4 regions of the Dactylosporangium sp. CS-047395 genome follow, and region 4 is predicted to be linked to each of the others. Evidence: riboswitches for the same ligand, from Rfam matches in the RefSeq annotation. Region 4 holds a riboswitch; each other region holds the start of a gene.
What was found. A riboswitch is a leader RNA that binds a small molecule or an ion and turns the genes downstream of it on or off. The one in region 4 is predicted to bind cobalamin.
Positions count from the first base shown of each region.

Region 1: another riboswitch for cobalamin. It lies ahead of ACQP00_RS25510 (CbtB domain-containing protein); the one in region 4 lies ahead of ACQP00_RS12735 (VWA domain-containing protein).
Region 2: another riboswitch for cobalamin. It lies ahead of ACQP00_RS16315 (ribonucleoside-diphosphate reductase subunit alpha); the one in region 4 lies ahead of ACQP00_RS12735 (VWA domain-containing protein).
Region 3: another riboswitch for cobalamin. It lies ahead of ACQP00_RS20565 (peptidase); the one in region 4 lies ahead of ACQP00_RS12735 (VWA domain-containing protein).

Region 1 covers NZ_CP192015.1:5,417,944-5,422,124, reverse strand. The annotation lists gene ACQP00_RS25515 (catalase) at 1-2,262, opposite strand; cobalamin riboswitch at 2,344-2,474, shown strand; gene ACQP00_RS25510 (CbtB domain-containing protein) at 2,524-2,745, shown strand; gene ACQP00_RS25505 (CbtA family protein) at 2,759-3,616, shown strand; gene ACQP00_RS25500 (S41 family peptidase) at 3,618-4,181, opposite strand, start outside.
Region 2 covers NZ_CP192015.1:3,476,384-3,480,564, forward strand. The annotation lists gene ACQP00_RS16305 (maleylpyruvate isomerase family mycothiol-dependent enzyme) at 1-100, shown strand, start outside; gene ACQP00_RS16310 (ABC transporter substrate-binding protein) at 110-994, shown strand; cobalamin riboswitch at 1,061-1,268, shown strand; gene ACQP00_RS16315 (ribonucleoside-diphosphate reductase subunit alpha) at 1,413-3,791, shown strand; gene ACQP00_RS16320 (ribonucleotide-diphosphate reductase subunit beta) at 3,809-4,181, shown strand, end outside.
Region 3 covers NZ_CP192015.1:4,388,092-4,392,272, reverse strand. The annotation lists gene ACQP00_RS20570 (hypothetical protein) at 106-1,842, opposite strand; cobalamin riboswitch at 2,185-2,330, shown strand; gene ACQP00_RS20565 (peptidase) at 2,430-3,485, shown strand; gene ACQP00_RS20560 (hypothetical protein) at 3,509-3,985, shown strand; gene ACQP00_RS20555 (cell wall anchor protein) at 4,078-4,181, shown strand, end outside.
Region 4 covers NZ_CP192015.1:2,725,542-2,729,722, forward strand. The annotation lists gene ACQP00_RS12725 (hypothetical protein) at 1-734, opposite strand, end outside; gene ACQP00_RS12730 (hypothetical protein) at 802-1,668, opposite strand; cobalamin riboswitch at 1,767-1,892, shown strand; gene ACQP00_RS12735 (VWA domain-containing protein) at 1,952-4,078, shown strand; gene cobO (cob(I)yrinic acid a,c-diamide adenosyltransferase) at 4,083-4,181, shown strand, end outside.

The sequences.
Region 1 (4,181 bases), 2.7 Mb from region 4:
CTAGGCCGTTGCCGGGAACCGCTCCCACACGCGGTGCAGGGCCATCAAGGGCTGGAGCGCCTCGAGGGCGGCCGCGCCGCTGTCGGCCGTGACCACGCCCGGAGTGCCGGCCACGCCGACCTGGGCCAGGGCCTCCGCGCCGGCGCCCCACGCGCCGATCGCCTTGGCGTGCCGCCAGGCCTCGTCGACGAGCAGCAGGACCCGCGGGTCGACGGTCGCCGAGTCGGACGCGCCGGCCTTCGAGTCGCGGGCCGGGATGGCGTCCGGTGACGGCGCCGGCGCGGCCGCGAGCAGCAGGGCGTCGAACTCGACCGAGCGGGCGTTGGCGAAGGTCCGGTTCACCGTGAGATCCCCGATGACGCCGCCGCGCGGGCCGATCACCAGCGGCACCATGCCGGCCGAGAGCACCGAACGGCGCACCGCGTCGACGCCCTCGATGTCCGCCGGGTCCGGGCCGACCACGATGCCGACGGTCCGACCGTCGCCCGGCCAGGCCTCGCCGACCTGGGACAGCGCCGGGCTCGGGTCGAGGTCGACCAGCTCGATGGTGGGCTCCGGCGCGGGCAGGCCGAGGCCGGTGGCGACCTCCGAGCACAGCACCGGGTCGATGTTGGCCAGGCTCAGCAGCTGCCGCTCGCGGATCTCCTGGTGGTAGCACTTGGACAGCTCGAACGTGTATGCGTTGATGATGTGCTGGCGCTCGACCGGCGTCATGCTCAGCCAGAACTGCCGGACCTGGCTGTAGTGGTCGTCGAACGAGGCCGGGTTGGCGCGGATCTTCGGCGCCTCGGTGACGATCACCGGCGCGTCGATGAAGGCCCCGTCGTCCACGGTCGCCGTGAACGGGTTGCCGGCGTCGAGGGAGTTCGGCCGGTACGGCGCGACGCCCCCGTGCACCGCCTGCTGGTGGAACCCGTCGCGCAGCATGTCGTTGACCGGCACGTGCGGGCGGTTGATCGGGATCTGGTTGAAGTTCGGCCCGGCGAGCCGGGTGAGCTGGGTGTCGACGTAGGAGAACAGCCGGCCCTGCAGCAGCGGGTCGTTGGTCACGTCGATGCCGGGCGGCAGGTGGCCCAGGTGGAAGGCGGACTGCTCGACCTCGGCGAAGAAGTTCGTCGGCGTACGGTCCAGGGTCAGCCGCCCGACCGCCTGCACCGGGGCGAGCTCCTCCGGCACGATCTTGGTCGGGTCGAGCAGGTCGATGCCCGCGAAGGTCTGGTCGGGCGTGTCGGGGAAGACCTGCAGGCCCAGCTCCCACTCCGGGTACGCGCCGGCCTCGATGGCGTCGTAGAGGTCCCGGCGGTGGTAGTCCGGGTCCATGCCGCTGATCAGCTGGGCCTCTTCCCAGGTCAGCGAGTGCACGCCGAGCTTGGGCTTCCAGTGGAACTTGGCCAGCGCGGTGCCGCCGGAGGCGTTGATCAGGCGGAAGGTGTGGACGCCGAAGCCCTCCATCATCCGGTACGAGCGCGGGATGCCCCGGTCGGACATGTTCCACATGGTGTGGTGCTGGGCCTCGGTGTGCAGCGACACGAAGTCCCAGAACGTGTCGTGGGCGCTCTGCGCCTGCGGGATCTCGCGGTCCGGGTGCGGCTTGCCGGCGTGGATGATGTCCGGGAACTTGATCGCGTCCTGGATGAAGAACACGGGAATGTTGTTGCCGACGAGGTCGAAGTTGCCTTCGGAGGTGTAGAACTTCGTGGCGAAGCCACGGGTGTCGCGCACCGTGTCGGCCGAGCCGCGCGAGCCCAGGACGGTGGAGAACCGGACGAACACGTCGGTGCGCACGTCCTTGGCGAGGAAGGCCGCCTTGGTGACGTCCTCCGCGGTGCCGTACGCGACGAAGAACCCGTGCGCGCCGGTGCCCCGGGCGTGCACGACCCGCTCCGGGATCCGCTCGTGGTCGAAGTGCGTGATCTTCTCGCGGAAGTGCTGGTCCTGCAGGAGAATCGGGCCACGGGGGCCGGCCTTGAGCGAGTGGTCGGTGTCGTAGAGGCGCGCGCCGTACGAGGTGGTGAGGAACTCACCCTGCTGCGCGTTGGCGGTCGCCGGCCCGCCGGTCGGCACGCCCGTCGGCGTCACCGCGGCCGGGGTGCCCTGCTCGTCGGAGGGGGGCGGCGGCGGTACCGGCGTCGTGGGCTCCTCCAGCGCCGGCGTGACACTGCCGGGCTTGCCGGGCACATCCGGGGTCAGCGCGTCGGTGACCTTGGCGGCGGCCGCCTCGACGACGTCCTTGACGACCTCGGTGGGCTTGCGGGAATTCATGCGGGCGGTCCCTTCGCTCCGGATTACTACCTTTTGGCGGCTACCCGAGCGGCCGGTGAGGAAACAAACACACCCGGCAATGTCGATCACGTTTGACGCGGTGCCGCCGCTGGTCGTAGCGTCAGCGCGAATGACGGTGACAGGAAGCCGGTGCAAGTCCGGCACGGTCGCGCCACTGTGAGCCGGGAGACCGGCGAGTCAGACCCTCCGCCGTCAGCCGCCACTACAAGAGGGACGCCCGATCCCTGAAGGAGGCTCCACGTGAGCGTGTCGTCGTCGTCCAACCCCGGCGCAGTCGCGACGCCGGTCGTCATCCCGCTGTCCCGCTCCCTGGTCTGGCTGGTCGGCACCGCCGCGCTGGCCGCCCTGCTGTACTACTTCATCGGCATCGACCAGGGCGCCGTGTCCGTCTTCGGCAGCGACACCCACGTGCACGAGTTCGTGCACGACGGCCGGCACTTCCTCGGCTTCCCCTGCCACTGAGCCGGGCGATTACGTGGAGAAGCGCATCATCTTCCGCGGCGCGCTCGCCGGCGCCGTCGCCGGCCTCGTCGCGTTCGTCTTCGCGCGGATCTTCGCCGAGCCGCTGATCCAGCGGGCCATCGACTACGAGGGCGGCCGCGGCGAGGCCCAGGCGGCCCTCGACCGGGCGGCCGGCCTGGCCACCGACGACCACGAGCACGAGCTGTTCAGCCGCGCCGTGCAGGGCAACCTCGGCATCGGCGCCGGCATGGTCCTGTTCGGCCTGGCCATGGGCGCCCTGTTCGCCGTCGCCTACATGATCTGCCTGGGCCGCGTGGGCAACCTGCGCCCGCGCACCCTGGCCCTGCTGCTGGCCGGCGCCGGGTTCCTGACGCTGTACTTCGTGCCCTTCCTCAAGTACCCGGCCAGCCCGCCCGCGGTCGGCCACGAGGAGACCATCGGCCAGCGCAGCGCGTACTACCTCATCATGGTCCTCGCCTCGGTGCTGTTCCTGATCCTGGCCGTCATCCTGGGCCAGCGCCTCAAGCCCCGCTTCGGCACCTGGAACGCCACCCTGCTCGCCGCGGCCGCGTTCATCGTGGTGACCGGCGCGCTGATGGCCCTGCTGCCGGCCTTCGGCGAGCTGTCCACCAACGTCGCCGACTACGGCAGGCACGCCACCGAGACCCCGCTCCCCCTGCGCAACGAGGCGGGCGACATCATCTACCCCGGCTTCGACGCCGACCTGCTCTACGACTTCCGGGTCTACTCCCTCGCGGCGCAGGGGCTGCTGTGGGCGGTCATCGGCCTGATCTTCGCCCCGCTGGCCGAGCGCCTGCTGGGCAACCGCCCGATCCGCGTCGAACCCGCCGCGGAACAGGCCGCCGTCTGAGTCACGGCCGGGCGATCCAGGCCGCCGCGGCCGCCAGTGGATCGGTACCGCCGGCATCGTCTACCGGGAGTGGACCCCGATAGACGGTGCGGCGGTGGTCGGCGAACCAGGCCACCGTGAGGTACAACCGGGCCCCGTCACGCAGCTGGTGGGTCTCGTTGGCGCTGGTGAAGCCCTCGGTCGGAGCCCCGAACACGCGGACGTCCGGCCGACCGCGCAGCGCCACCGCCACCGCCTCGCCGGAGCTCGCCGTCTTCCCGCCGGTGAGCACCGCCAGCGGCCGTCCGGGCGTGCGGATCGCCGGGCGAGGGGCACGCGCCAGTTCGCGGCCCGCGAGCCGGATCCGCCCCGCCTCCAGGGTCCAGGGCTGCTCGGCGCCGCCCGGCGGGACGAAGTAGCCCAGCACCCCGTCGGGCAGCAGCGGCGCGAGGACGGCCAGCATCGGCCACATGTTGCCGCCGCGGTTGTCGCGCAGATCCACGATCCACCCGGTGGGCGCGGCCGCGGCCAGGTCACGCACGAGCGAAGAGCCGATGTTCTGGTACTCCCGGTGCCCGCTGCCCGG
Region 2 (4,181 bases), 750 kb from region 4:
CCCGATGAGCGCGCTGCTCCTGCTGGTCTGCGGCCGCCTCGCCGCGCTGGACCACCTGCGCGGCCCGGGACTGGAATCACTGCGGGCGGTCGCGGCATAGGGTCGGGGTATGCGCCTGGTGTCGTTGCTGCCGTCGGCCACCGAGATCGTCTACGCCCTCGGTCTCGGGGAGCGGCTCGTCGGGGTCACGTTCGAGTGCGACGAGCCGCCCGCCGCCCGGGCCGAGAAGACCGTGGTGGTGGGCGGCCGCGACACCAAGGGGATGACGCCGGGCGAGATCGACGCGTACGTGCGCGACCAGTTCGCGGCCGGCGAGGACCTCTACACCCTGCACGCCGGCGCCCTGGCCGCACTCGCCCCCGACCTGATCCTCACCCAGGACCTGTGCCGCGTCTGCGCCCTGCCGTCCGGCCACGTCGAGGACGCCCTGGACCACCTCGGCTGCCGCGCCGACGTGCTGTCCCTCGACCCGCACACCCTCGACGAGGTGCTGGAAACCATCGCGACGGTGGGGGAGCGGGCCGGGGTGCCGGAGCGGGCCTCGACCCTCATCGCCCACCTCCGATCCCGGCTCGACGCCGTCGCGGAACGGGTGGCGGGGCGCGCCCGGCCGCGGGTGGCGGTCGTCGAGTGGGTCGACCCGCCGTTCACCGCCGGACATTGGGTTCCCGACCTCGTGACCGCCGCCGGCGGCAAACCCGTGGCGGCCCGCCCGGGCGCGCGGTCGGTGCAGGTCGACTGGTCCGAGCTGACCGGCGCGCGTCCCGACGTCGTGGTCGTCACGCCGTGCGGCTTCCACCTGGACGGGGCCGCCGAACAGGCCGCGCTCGTCGCCCCGCGGTTCCCGGACGCGCAGGTCTGGGCCATCGACGCCGACGGCATCGTGGTGCGGCCCGGCCCCCGGCTCGTCGACGGAGTCGAGGCCCTCGCGGCGATCCTGCACCCGGACGCCGCCGCCCCGGCACCCTCGGGCTCCATCCGCCGCGTGCGCTGAAGCACGCGGCGCGACGCGACACGCCGCACAAGGTGTAGTGGCGTGCATTCGTGGCGGTACCCATATATGGTGTTGACCGTAGCTGGTTCGGCCACTCGTCCAGGGTGGCCGAGGCAAGAGGGAACCCGGTGCGAATCCGGGACTGCCCCGCAGCGGTCAGTGGGAACGACAGCCGTCATGTGCACTGGGCTCGATCAAGCCTGGGAAGCGACGGCCAGTAGGCATGCGCTCGACGCCCACGAGTCCGAAGACCTGCCAGCGCGCCGCGCACCGATGAGGGTGGGCGGCGGTCGAAGGCCGCGCGGGACGGCCGACGCCGAGTGCCGGGCCCTGGCCGCATGCCGCCGCGGGGCACCGGTGGCGTCTCCGCGTGTCCTTTCGACCTCAAACCGTCGAGGGCACGAGGAGAGGAACGCGGATGCAGGTCCGGAAACGCAACGGCGACACCGAAGCGGTGGACGTCAACAAGATCGTGCGCGCGGTCGAGCGCTGGGCCGGGGACCTCGACGAGGTCGACCCGATGCGCGTGGCGACGCGCACCATCAGCGGGCTGTACGACGGCGCGACCACCGCCGAGCTGGACAAGCTGTCGATCCAGACGGCGGCCGAGCTGATCGGGGAGGAGCCGCAGTACTCGCGGCTCGCGGCCCGGCTGCTCGCCGCGTACGTCGACAAGGAGGTGCGCGGGCAGGGGGTCGCGAGCTTCAGTCAGTCGATCGCGTACGCGCACCAGCAGGGACTCATCGGCGACGAGACGGCCGCCTTCGTGGGCCGCAACGCGCGTAAGCTGGACGACGCCATCGACCTGCGGGGGGACCTGCGCTTCGAGTACTTCGGGCTGCGCACGGTCGCCGACCGCTACCTGCTGCGCCATCCTGAGTCGCGGCTGGTGGTGGAGACGCCGCAGTACTGGCTGCTGCGCGTCGCCTGCGGCCTGTCCGAGACGCCGGCCGAGGCGATCGGGTTCTATCGACTCATGTCGTCGCTGGCGTACCTGCCGAGTTCGCCGACACTGTTCAACTCCGGCACCCGGCACACCCAGATGTCTTCGTGTTTCCTCGTCGACTCGCCGCGCGACGAGCTGGACTCCATTTACGAGCGGTACCACCAGGTCGCCAAGCTGTCGAAGTTCTCCGGCGGCATCGGCATCTCGTGGTCGCGCGTGCGGGGGCGGGGCGCGCTGATTCGCGGTACCAACGGGAAATCGAACGGCATCGTGCCCTTTCTGAAGACCCTGGACGCCGGGGTCGCCGCGGTGAATCAGGGCGGGCGGCGCAAGGGAGCGGCGTGCGTCTATCTGGAACCGTGGCACCCGGACATCGAGGAATTCCTCGAACTGCGCGACAACACCGGCGAGGACGCCCGCCGCACGCACAACCTGAACCTCGCGAACTGGATTCCGGACGAGTTCATGCGCCGCGTCGAGGCCGACGAGGAATGGTCGCTCATCGACCCGTCCGACGCCCCCGAACTGCCCGACCTGTTCGGCGAGGCATTCGACGCCGCCTATCGCGTCGCGGAGAAGCAAGCGGTGCGCACGATCAAGGCCCGCGACTTGTACGGCAAGATGATGCGCACCCTCGCGCAGACCGGCAACGGCTGGATGACGTTCAAGGACCGCTCCAACGCGCTGTCCAACCAGACCGGCGCGCCGGGCAACACGATTCACCTGTCCAACCTGTGCACCGAGATCGTCGAGGTCAACAGCGACGGCGAGACCGCGGTGTGCAACCTCGGCTCGATCAACCTCGGCGCGCACGTGACCGCCGGCGGCGTCGACTGGGACAAGCTGCGCGCCACGGTCCGCACCGCGGTCGTCTTCCTGGACCGGGTCATCGACATCAACTACTACCCGTCGCAGCAGGCGGCGGCGTCGAACCCGCGCTGGCGCCCGGTCGGCCTCGGGCTGATGGGCCTGCAGGACGCGTTCTTCACGCTGGGCCTGCCGTTCGACTCGCCCGGCGCGCAGGAGCTCTCGACGCGGGTCCAGGAGGAGATCTTCCTGACCGCCCTGGAGACGTCGGCGGAGCTGGCCGAGCGGTTCGGCGCCCACCCGGCGTTCGCCGAGACCCGCGCCGCCGGTGGCGTGCTGCACCCCGACCTGTGGGACGCCGTCCCGGCCGCGGCCGAGCGCTGGTCGGCGCTGCGCACCCGGATCGCGGCGAACGGCCTGCGCAACTCCCTGCTGATCGCGCTCGCCCCGACGGCGACGATCGCGTCGATCGCGGGCTGCTACGAGTGCATCGAGCCGCAGGTCTCCAACCTGTTCAAACGCGAGACCATGTCCGGCGAGTTCCTCCAGATCAACACCTATCTGGTACGGGAGCTCAAGTCCCGCGGCCTGTGGACGTCCACGATCCGCGAGCAGATCAAGCGGGCCGAGGGTTCGATCCAGGGCATCACGGAGCTACCGGCCGACGTGCGCGACCTGTACCGCACCGCCTGGGAGCTGCCGCAGCGCGCCTTGATCGACCTGGCCGCGGCGCGCTCGCCGTACGTCGACCAGTCGCAGTCGCTGAACCTGTTCATGAGCGCTCCCACGATCGGGAAACTCTCCTCGATGTACCTGCACGCGTGGAAGTCCGGCCTGAAGACCACGTACTACCTGCGCTCCCGCCCCGCGACCAGAATCCAGCAGGCAACGGTCTCCGTGGCGGCTACCTCGTCCGTTTCTGCGGCGTCGGCTGGTTCTCCGGCGCCGGCCGTTTCCTCTCCGGCGGCTGTTGGTTTGATCGCCCCGGCTGACGCGGTCGCCTGCTCTTTGGAAAACCCCGAGTCCTGCGAGGCGTGCCAGTGAGCCTGCTCGATCCCGGCATGGATCTCACCCTGCGGCCCATGCGCTACCCGCACTTCTTCGACCGCTTCAAGGACGCCATCAAGAACACCTGGACCGTCGAGGAGGTCGACCTGCACAGCGACCTGCCCGACCTGGCCAGGCTCACCCCCGCCGAGCGGCACCTGGTCTCGAGGCTGGTCGCGTTCTTCGCCACCGGCGACACGATCGTCGCCAACAACCTCGTGCTCAACCTCTACCAGCACGTCAACTCCCCGGAGGGCCGGCTCTACCTCTCCCGCCAGCTCTTCGAGGAGGCCGTGCACGTCCAGTTCTATCTGAACCTCCTCGACACGTACGTCCCCGACGAAACAGAACGGTTCGCGGCCTTCGCCGCCGTGGAGAACATCCCGT
Region 3 (4,181 bases), 1.7 Mb from region 4:
CGGACGCTGGGGGTACTGAGTCCGGGGCTGCTGCGTTGGTTCCGGCGTGCTGTCGCGCGAGGCGTACCGGCCTGGGCTTACGACCGCCTGGGAGACGACGGATCATCACCTGCCGGCCCCGTCGCCGGCGGTAGCAGCGGGCCGAGCCCCTGGAGCCGGCGATGCCAGCAACTTGGGCCGTAGGACGAGCCGCACGGCTACGAACGCCCACCACACCGCGGCCACGAGGCAGAAGCCGACCGCGACGGCACCGGTGATGCGCCAGGACAGGACGGAGGCGACCAGCAGTGCCAGGAAGGTGCCGAGCAGCAGCCGGGCCAGCGGTCTTGTCACCAGCAGCCAAGCAGTCGCCGCACCAATGCACAGCCCGCCGAGCCGGCCGACCGGCCCGATGATCGTCATCTGGCCCGGCGGCAGCCACTGTTGCAGCTGCCAGCTCAGCGGCTGCAGCACCCATGGGCTGCCGGTCTCGTCGTAGGAGATCAGCAGCGTTCCGATCCCTGCCAGCATCACGGCGACCGGCGGGAACCGCAGCCACTGCGGCCACTCCCCCTCGGGCGGTTCCGGTCGCCGCCACACCACCACCGCCACGGCCACGACAGCAGCCGCCGCCGGCAGGATCGGCAGCACAGACCAGCGCAGCAGCGGCCCCAGTTCGAGGTCGAAGAACCCACCGGCAATGACCACGAAGAGTCCTGCGACGAGCACACCGCCGGCGGCTCCACCGGCGAGGGCCGCGGCCGTCAGCCGGTGCCGTACCCACTCCCCCAAGGTCGGGCTGTCCGGGTCACGGCCGGTCGGTTCGTGCCGGGCAGCGGTCGCCAGCATGGTGGTGCTCACCACGGCCAGCAGCGCGAAGAGTGCGGCGAAGGCGAGACCGCCCCACGCGGCCAGCAACATGCCTGGCTGGCCAAGTTTCTCCCGCGGCCCGTATCGCTGCGAGCCGGTCAGGAACTGCGCGAACAACGCCATCGACCACAACGCTGGCAGCAGCAGCGCCCAGACGTCGTGCCAAGCCGCAGCGTGCGGTGCCGGCGCGCCGTGATCGACTGCCTGCGGCCCCTGCACCGCGCCGAGGACAGCCGCGAGCTCAGCCTCCACGACCAGCATCGGTTCCACGCCCGTCACCGTATGCAGCGATCGGCCGACGTCGGCCCGCCGAGCGCCGTGACCGGCCGCGCACACGAGATCTGGGGTGCCGATCGGCAGGTCGGCTCCTGCCATCGCCCGGCGGACGACCTCTTCGACGGGCGGGCCGGATGGTGCGTTGCCGGGGATGCCGGAGCGTACGGTCAGCTCATCCACATCGGACACCACGGTGAAGCCACCGTCACCGTCACGGCCGACCACCGCTGCCGAGCTGCTGTCCCCGACCTCACAGACCACGACCTGTGCCCCCGGCGGCAGTTCGTGGCCGCCGGCGAGCACGTGCCAGCAGACCGCGATCGGCGATGGCATGAGCTGCACGGAGCGGAGACCAGCTCGGACGGCGTTGGCGCGCACCTGTTCGCGTTGCCGCAGTGACCATCCGGCCGGGATGGCCACCGTTGCTGTGTCGATGCGCGTGCCCGCAACTGCGTGGGCGTCCTGCAGAATCCGGGTGACCGCGGCGAACGTCCAGTTGCCCGGTGGGAGGCGCGGCGACGCAGCTGGTCCGTTGCTAGTGTCGACCGGTTCGGGCTCGCCGCTCGCGGGCCGTGACCGGGCCTGCTCTGGTGCGATCAGGAAGCCGGAGCCGTCCATCGGCAGCACCATTGCCGTGCCGTCCGGCCAGGCCAGCGCTGCGATCGCATAGTCGGCCCCGACTTCGATGCCCAGCCGTACCGCGTGGTCCATCGACACGCCTGACATTGTGACGAAACGGGATCACTCACGGTTCCCCGAAGCACGAGGAATGTCCGCGTTCGCCACGACAAGACCGATTCATGATTTTGTGCGGTCGCAGCAGCGGAGGGTTCGACGTTCAACGCTTCTCGGGCAGGCCCTTCGGGGCAGGAGAGCCGGATCAGCCTATTTCTCGAGCCAACTGCGCCGACCCTCTGCGGCGTCGACCCTCTGCGGCGCCGATTGCGGGCAGGACCGGACGATCGCTGCATGACATCACGAGTTCGGCTCGTCCTGGACCCCGGGGCGACTTGTCACGAACGCCACAACCTGACCGACGGGATTGACGGCGCCGCGGGACACCGACAGACTGTCGGTGACAACTCCATAGCCGTGCGTTGATGGGGGAAGTCCGGTTGAAGTCCGGCGCTGGCCCGCAACGGTAGATGACCCGCACGCCTGTGCTGGTCGTGAGCCCGAATACCCGTCTCCGCGCGTTGGTTCTGCACCTCCCTACCCGTCGTGGCCCACGGGTCGGAGCCGCCGGGCATCCCGTTTTTCCGTCCGGTTTCTCTCGACTGCCAGGGCCGGAAAGGCACCGCCTGATGGCAGTCCTCCGGCACCGCGCGCGCACCCTTCTCACCGGGGTGTTCACCGCGCTTGCCCTCTCCACCGTCCTGCTCGGCGTCGCCGCCGCGCCCGCCGCGGCCGCCACCCTGCCGACCCTCAACCGGTCCGACGCGGCCGCCGGGTGGCTGGCACGCCAGCTTGTCGACGGCGAGCGGTTCGAGGTCGTCTTCGACGGCGTCGCCTACCCCGACCAGGGCCTCACCATCGACGCTGTCTTCGCGTTCGCGGCGGCGAAGGTCGCCGACACCAACGCCGGCAAGGCCACCGCTTGGCTCGCCCGGCCGGAGATCCTGACTGGGTACATCGGCGACGGCACCGAGGCTTACGCCGGCGCCACCGCGAAGCTCGCCCTCGCCGTGCAGGTCCGCGGCGGGAACCCGGCCTCGTTCGGCGGCGTCGACCTCATCACCCGGCTGCGCGGGCTGCAGACGCCGTCCGGGCGGTTCTCCGACCGGTCCGCGTTCGGCGACTACAGCAACCAGTTCACCCAAGCCTTCGCTCTGCTCGTGCTCGGCCGCACCGCCGCCGGGGCACCCGCCTCGGGCGCGGCGTTCCTGGCGGGCACGCGGTGCGCGGACGGCGGGTACCCGCTCTACTTCGACCAGCCCACGTGCACCAGCGACGTCGACGCGACCGCCTTGGCCGTGCAGGCGCTCCTGGCCGCCCACCGGCCGGCCGACGCCGCCCCGGCGATCGCGTGGCTGGTCTCGGTCCAGCACGCCGACGGCGCGTTCACCGACGGCGCCGGCGTCGTGAACGGCAACTCCACCGGGCTAGCCGCACAGGCCCTCGCCGTCGCCGGCCGCCCCCTGCCGTGGCTGCAGGCACGCGCCTTCCTGCTCACCCTGCAGGTCCGCTGCACCGGCCCAGCCGCCAACCGCGGCGCGATCGCCTACACGGCGGCCCGGTTCGACCCGGCAATCGCCGTCCGGGCCACTGCCCAGGCCGTCCCCGGCCTTACCGGTGCCGGGCTGGCGACCCTGTCCGCCGCCGGTGCCCGGCCGGCCGCACCCGCACTGGCCTGCCCGTGACCACTGTCCATGGTGGAGGGACGATGAGGTCAACCCTGCGCCGCGCCCTGTCCACCACGCTCGCCGCCCTCGGCGTCACCGCCGCGCTCGTCCTCGCCGAACCGGCACCGCTGGCCGCGCACGCCGCGGCGTGCGCCCCGTCGACCGGCGTGACGGTCGTCGTCGACTTCGGCTCCCTCGGCGGCGGCGTCGTCACCAGCTGCTTCGCCGGCGACCCGGCCACCGGGCTGGCGGCGCTGACCGGATCCGGGTTCACCGTCACCGGCACCCAACGCTGGGGCCTCGCCTTGGTGTGCCGGATCAACGGCAAGCCGACCGCGGCGACCGAGCCGTGCGTGAACACCCCGCCCGCGTCGGCGTACTGGTCGTACTGGCACGCCACCCCCGGCGGCGCCTGGACCTACAGCAGCCTCGGCGCCTCCTCCTACAACCCGGCGATCGGCACCGTCGAAGGCTGGCGCTTCGGCTCCGGCCAGCAGCCGTCCATCACCGCCCCCTAACCGCCAATTCTCCCGCTTCGACCCGGGTGTGGTGCCGCGGCACGACCTGCCGCGGCACCACCACCGGCCCCGTTCCTGGAAGGCACCCCACTATGCGTTCGCTTCCCTCCCGCAGCGCCGCCGCTGTCCTCGCAGCCACTGTCACCGCCGCGCTCACCGCCGCGCTCGCCGCCGCGGCCGGCGCCTTCGCCGCCCC
Region 4 (4,181 bases):
AGCTTGACCGTGAGCTTGTAGGTGCCGGCGGCGACGTTCGTCGCGTCGAACTTGACCGCGGCGAAGTCGTCGGTGCCGACGGCCAGGCCCGCGCCCTTGTTCAGCTGGGTGTAGGTGCGGTCGGCCGGGTACGACACGACGAGCCCGGAGGGGCCGCCGGAGACCGAGATCTGCAGGTTGTCCACGCCGCTCTTGCGCGACTGGAAGACGACCTGCTGCCAGACCGGGGTGGCCTTGGGCACGGTCACCGTCGTGGTCTTCTGCACCACGGCGTCGCCGCTGACCGCCACGACCGGCAGGGTCGCCGTGGTCGAGCCGGTCTTCGCGGTGCCGGTGCAGGAGGTCGCCCCGTCGGCCTTGACCGTGTAGGAGTAGTTGAGCGTCAGCGGTACCAGCGCCAGCAGCGTGTCCGTCTTCATGGTGACCTGGAACGCGGCGTAGTCGACCTGGCCCTGGTTGAGCGAGTCGCCCTTGGACAGCGAGCTGTAGGTGGCGGTGTTCGTCGGGTACTTCACCGTGACGCCGGTGCCGCTCGCCGTGACCTTGACGTTGCAGACGTCGTCCGTGGCCGCCCACATCGTGCCCACCCAGCCCGTCTGGCCGGGCAGCATCGGCGCGAGCACCGGAATGACCAGCCCGAGGTCGGTCGTCGCGGCGGAGGCGGGGGCCGCCGCGGGGAGGATGGCGGCCGCACCGGCGGCGCAGGCGAGGGCGATGGAGGCTGAACGGCGCATCGGATGGGGTCCTTCCCAAGATGACTGGTGTCGACGAGCTGATCGGCGGCGGAAGGGGCGGGTTGAGCTAGCCGGTGAGCGCTATCCAGGAGTCGTACTGGTGCACCGCGATTCCCGCGAACGCCGGATAGCGCTGGGCGGCGGTGTCGACGGCGCGCAGGGTTTGCTGCAGCTGGGAGGCCGTGTCGCCGTGGAAGCTGCAGTACGCGCAGTCGCCCAGGGCCTGCGTCTCGGCGCCCAGCCGGACCGGCTTGGCCAGCGACGCGGCCCGGTTCAGCAGGTCGGCGGCGACCCCGACGATCGAGTTGGTGCCGGTGGCGGTGTTGCGGTAGCTCATCACCGTGACGCCGGCGACCCGGGCCAGGACCGCGTCGGCGAGGCTCCCGCCGCCGGAGACGGCCACCGTGGGCAGCCAGAACGGCACGTCGAGCTCGAGCGGAAGATCGGTCGCCGCGATCGTCTGATCCAGAAGCGAGAGATAGTCCGGTACCAGAGAAGCCTGGTCCTTCTCCCAAGCCGGAAGCAGGTAGGGCTCCACGTCCAGGTGCAACCCGTGGAAAAGGCCCGTCGCCGCGGCGCCCCGGGCCCAGGCGAGCGCGGTCGCGTGATCGGTCGTCCAGGACGGCTCCCCGCCGAGGGCGTCGAGCATGATCCCGGCCTCGTCGCACAGCTCCTTGAGCCGCTCGAGCTCGGTGGTGCCGGCCGTCGGGTCGTAGTAGACGAACAGCGCGCGCACCCCGTTGGCGGCGGCCCAGTCGACGACCGGCTGCGGCTCCTCGTGCTTCCACAGCCACATCGCCCGCGTGCCCGGCGGGGCCACGTAGGTCTCCGGGGCGAGGCCGGGCAGGCGCAGGGGCGTGGCGGCGATCAGCGCGATCGCCACGAGGAGCACGCACAGCACCGCCTGGGCGGCCGGATCCACCACGCGCCGCATACCCGTCCCATCGGCCGCCGCCTGCGGATTGTGAGGGTCACACCGCGCCACGTTGACGTTCCGGTGCCGGTGGGACACGATTGCGGAGCGGTATGTGGAGGAACCCGGTGCGAATCCGGGACGGTCCCGCCACTGTGACCGGGGAGGCGTCCCTCAGCGCACGGACCACGGCCGGCTTCGGCCGGAAGGTCGGGGGGCGGCGGCGATCCGGCAGTCAGGAGACTCCGGCCGCCGATCAGACGTCACCTCGCGGGCGCGGACCCGCCGAAGGGAAAGAGTGCCCGTGACCCCGCCGTACCCGTTCTCGGCCGTCGTCGGCCTGCCCGATCTGCGCCTTGCGCTGCTGCTCACCGCCGTTTCGCCGGCCATCGGGGGAGTGCTCGTCCGCGGCGAGAAGGGCACCGCCAAGTCCACCGTCGTGCGGGCCCTCGCCGCGCTGCTGCCCGAGGTGCCGGTGGTGGCCGGCTGCCGGTTCGCCTGCGACCCGGCCGCGCCCGACCCGGAGTGCCCGGACGGCCCGCACACCGTCGACACGCTGCTCGCCGCGCCGACCCTCGACGCCGCCGACGGCCTGCCGGTGCGCGACGCCGGGTTCGAGCTGCTGGAGGAGTCGCCGGTCACCGTCGGGTTCGAGGTGCGCCGCTCCGCCCTGGTCGAGCTGCCCGTCGGGGCGACCGAGGACCGGGTGGTCGGCACGCTGGACCTGCAGCGGGCGCTGGGGGACGGGGTCAAGGCGTACGAACCGGGGCTGCTGGCGGCGGCGCACCGGGGCGTGCTGTACGTCGACGAGGTCAACCTGCTGCCCGATCACCTGGTCGACCTGCTGCTGGACGCGGCGGCGATGGGGCGGGCGCACGTCGAGCGGGACGGCGTGTCGGTCAAGCACGCGGCCCGGTTCCTGCTGGTCGGGACCATGAACCCGGAGGAGGGCGAGCCGCGGCCGCAGCTCGTCGACCGGTTCGGGCTGGTCGTGGGGGTGACGGCGCCGCAGGAGGCCCCGCCGCGGGCCGAGGTGGTGCGGCGGCGGCTGTCCTACGAGGCCGATCCGGCCGCGTTCGCCACCCGCTACGTGGCCGAGGACGCCGCCCTCGCCGAGCGGATCGTGGCGGCGCGGTCCCGGCTGGGCGCGGTGGCCCTTCCCGACGCTGAGCTGGATCGGATCGCTCGGATCTGTCTCGCGTACCGCGTGGACGGGCTCCGGGCCGACATCGTCGTCGCGCGGACGGCGGTGGCGCTGGCGGCCTGGCACGGGCGGTCGATCGTGACCAGGGAGGACGTGCGGGACGCGGCGCGGCTGGCGCTGCCGCACCGGCGGCGGCGGGACCCGCTCGATCCGCCGGGGGCCGATCGGGATCGGCTCGAGGAGGTGCTTGACCAGGAGGCCGGGCCGGACGACGACGATCCGCCGGCCGATGGTGGGCCGCCGCCGCCGCCCGATGACGATCCGGTTCCTCCCGGCCCTTCCGACATTTCGGAAATGTCGGATTCATCCGATTCGAGCGGTGGCCCGCCGCCCCCGGTCGCGCCCGAACAGCGGCCGCCGGTCGAGCAGGAGGGTGACGGTGGTTCGCTGTCCTATAAGTCCGACTCGCCGGGCGAGTCTGACTTATCGGAAATGTCGGACACGCCGGGTTCTACCGGCGTCGCGTCGCCCGGGCAAATGGCGTTCGCCGGCGTGCCGTACAAGCCGAAATTGCTGAGCATTGCTGGACGGGCGAACCGGCAGCAGGGCTCGCACGCGGGACGGCGCTCGCCCGCCCTCTCGCGGCACGGGCGGGTGGTCCGGTCGCGCACGCCGATCGGCGGGAAACTGACGAGCATCCACGTGCCCGACACGATCCGGGCCGCCGCGCTGCGCGGGTCCAGCCGCGCCGAGGCCCGCGACGTGCGCGAGGCGGTCAAGGTCGGCCGCGAGGCGAACCTGGTCCTGTTCGTCGTCGACGCCTCCGGGTCGATGGCCGCCCGGCAGCGGATGACGGTGGTGAAGACGGCCGTGCTGTCGTTGCTGCGGGACGCGTACCAGCGACGGGACAAGGTCGGCATGGTCTCCTTCCGCGGCCACGAGGCCACGCTGGTGCTGGAGCCGACCGCCAGCCACGAGGTCGGCGTGGTGCGCCTGGCCGAGCTGCGCACCGGGGGCCGCACGCCGCTGGCCGCCGGACTGCGCCAGGCCGCGCGGGTGCTGCACGGTGAGCGGCGCCGCGACGCCCGCCGCCGGCCGTTGCTCGTGGTGGTCACCGATGGGCGCTCGACCAGCGGGCCCGACCCGCTGAGCGTGGTGCCGCTGCTGGCCGGGGTGCCCGCGGTCGTCGTCGACTGTGAAAACGGCCCCATTCGCTTGAATCTGGCCCGCCGGCTCGCCGCCGCGCTCGAGGCCTCCTGTATCCCGCTGAGCAGCCTGGGAGCCTGACAACATGCCGCAAGGGAAAGTCGAGAGCGTCCCGGACGACGGGCTGACCACGCGCCAGCGGCGGCGGCAGCACGTGCTGGCCGTACACACGGGGCAGGGTAAG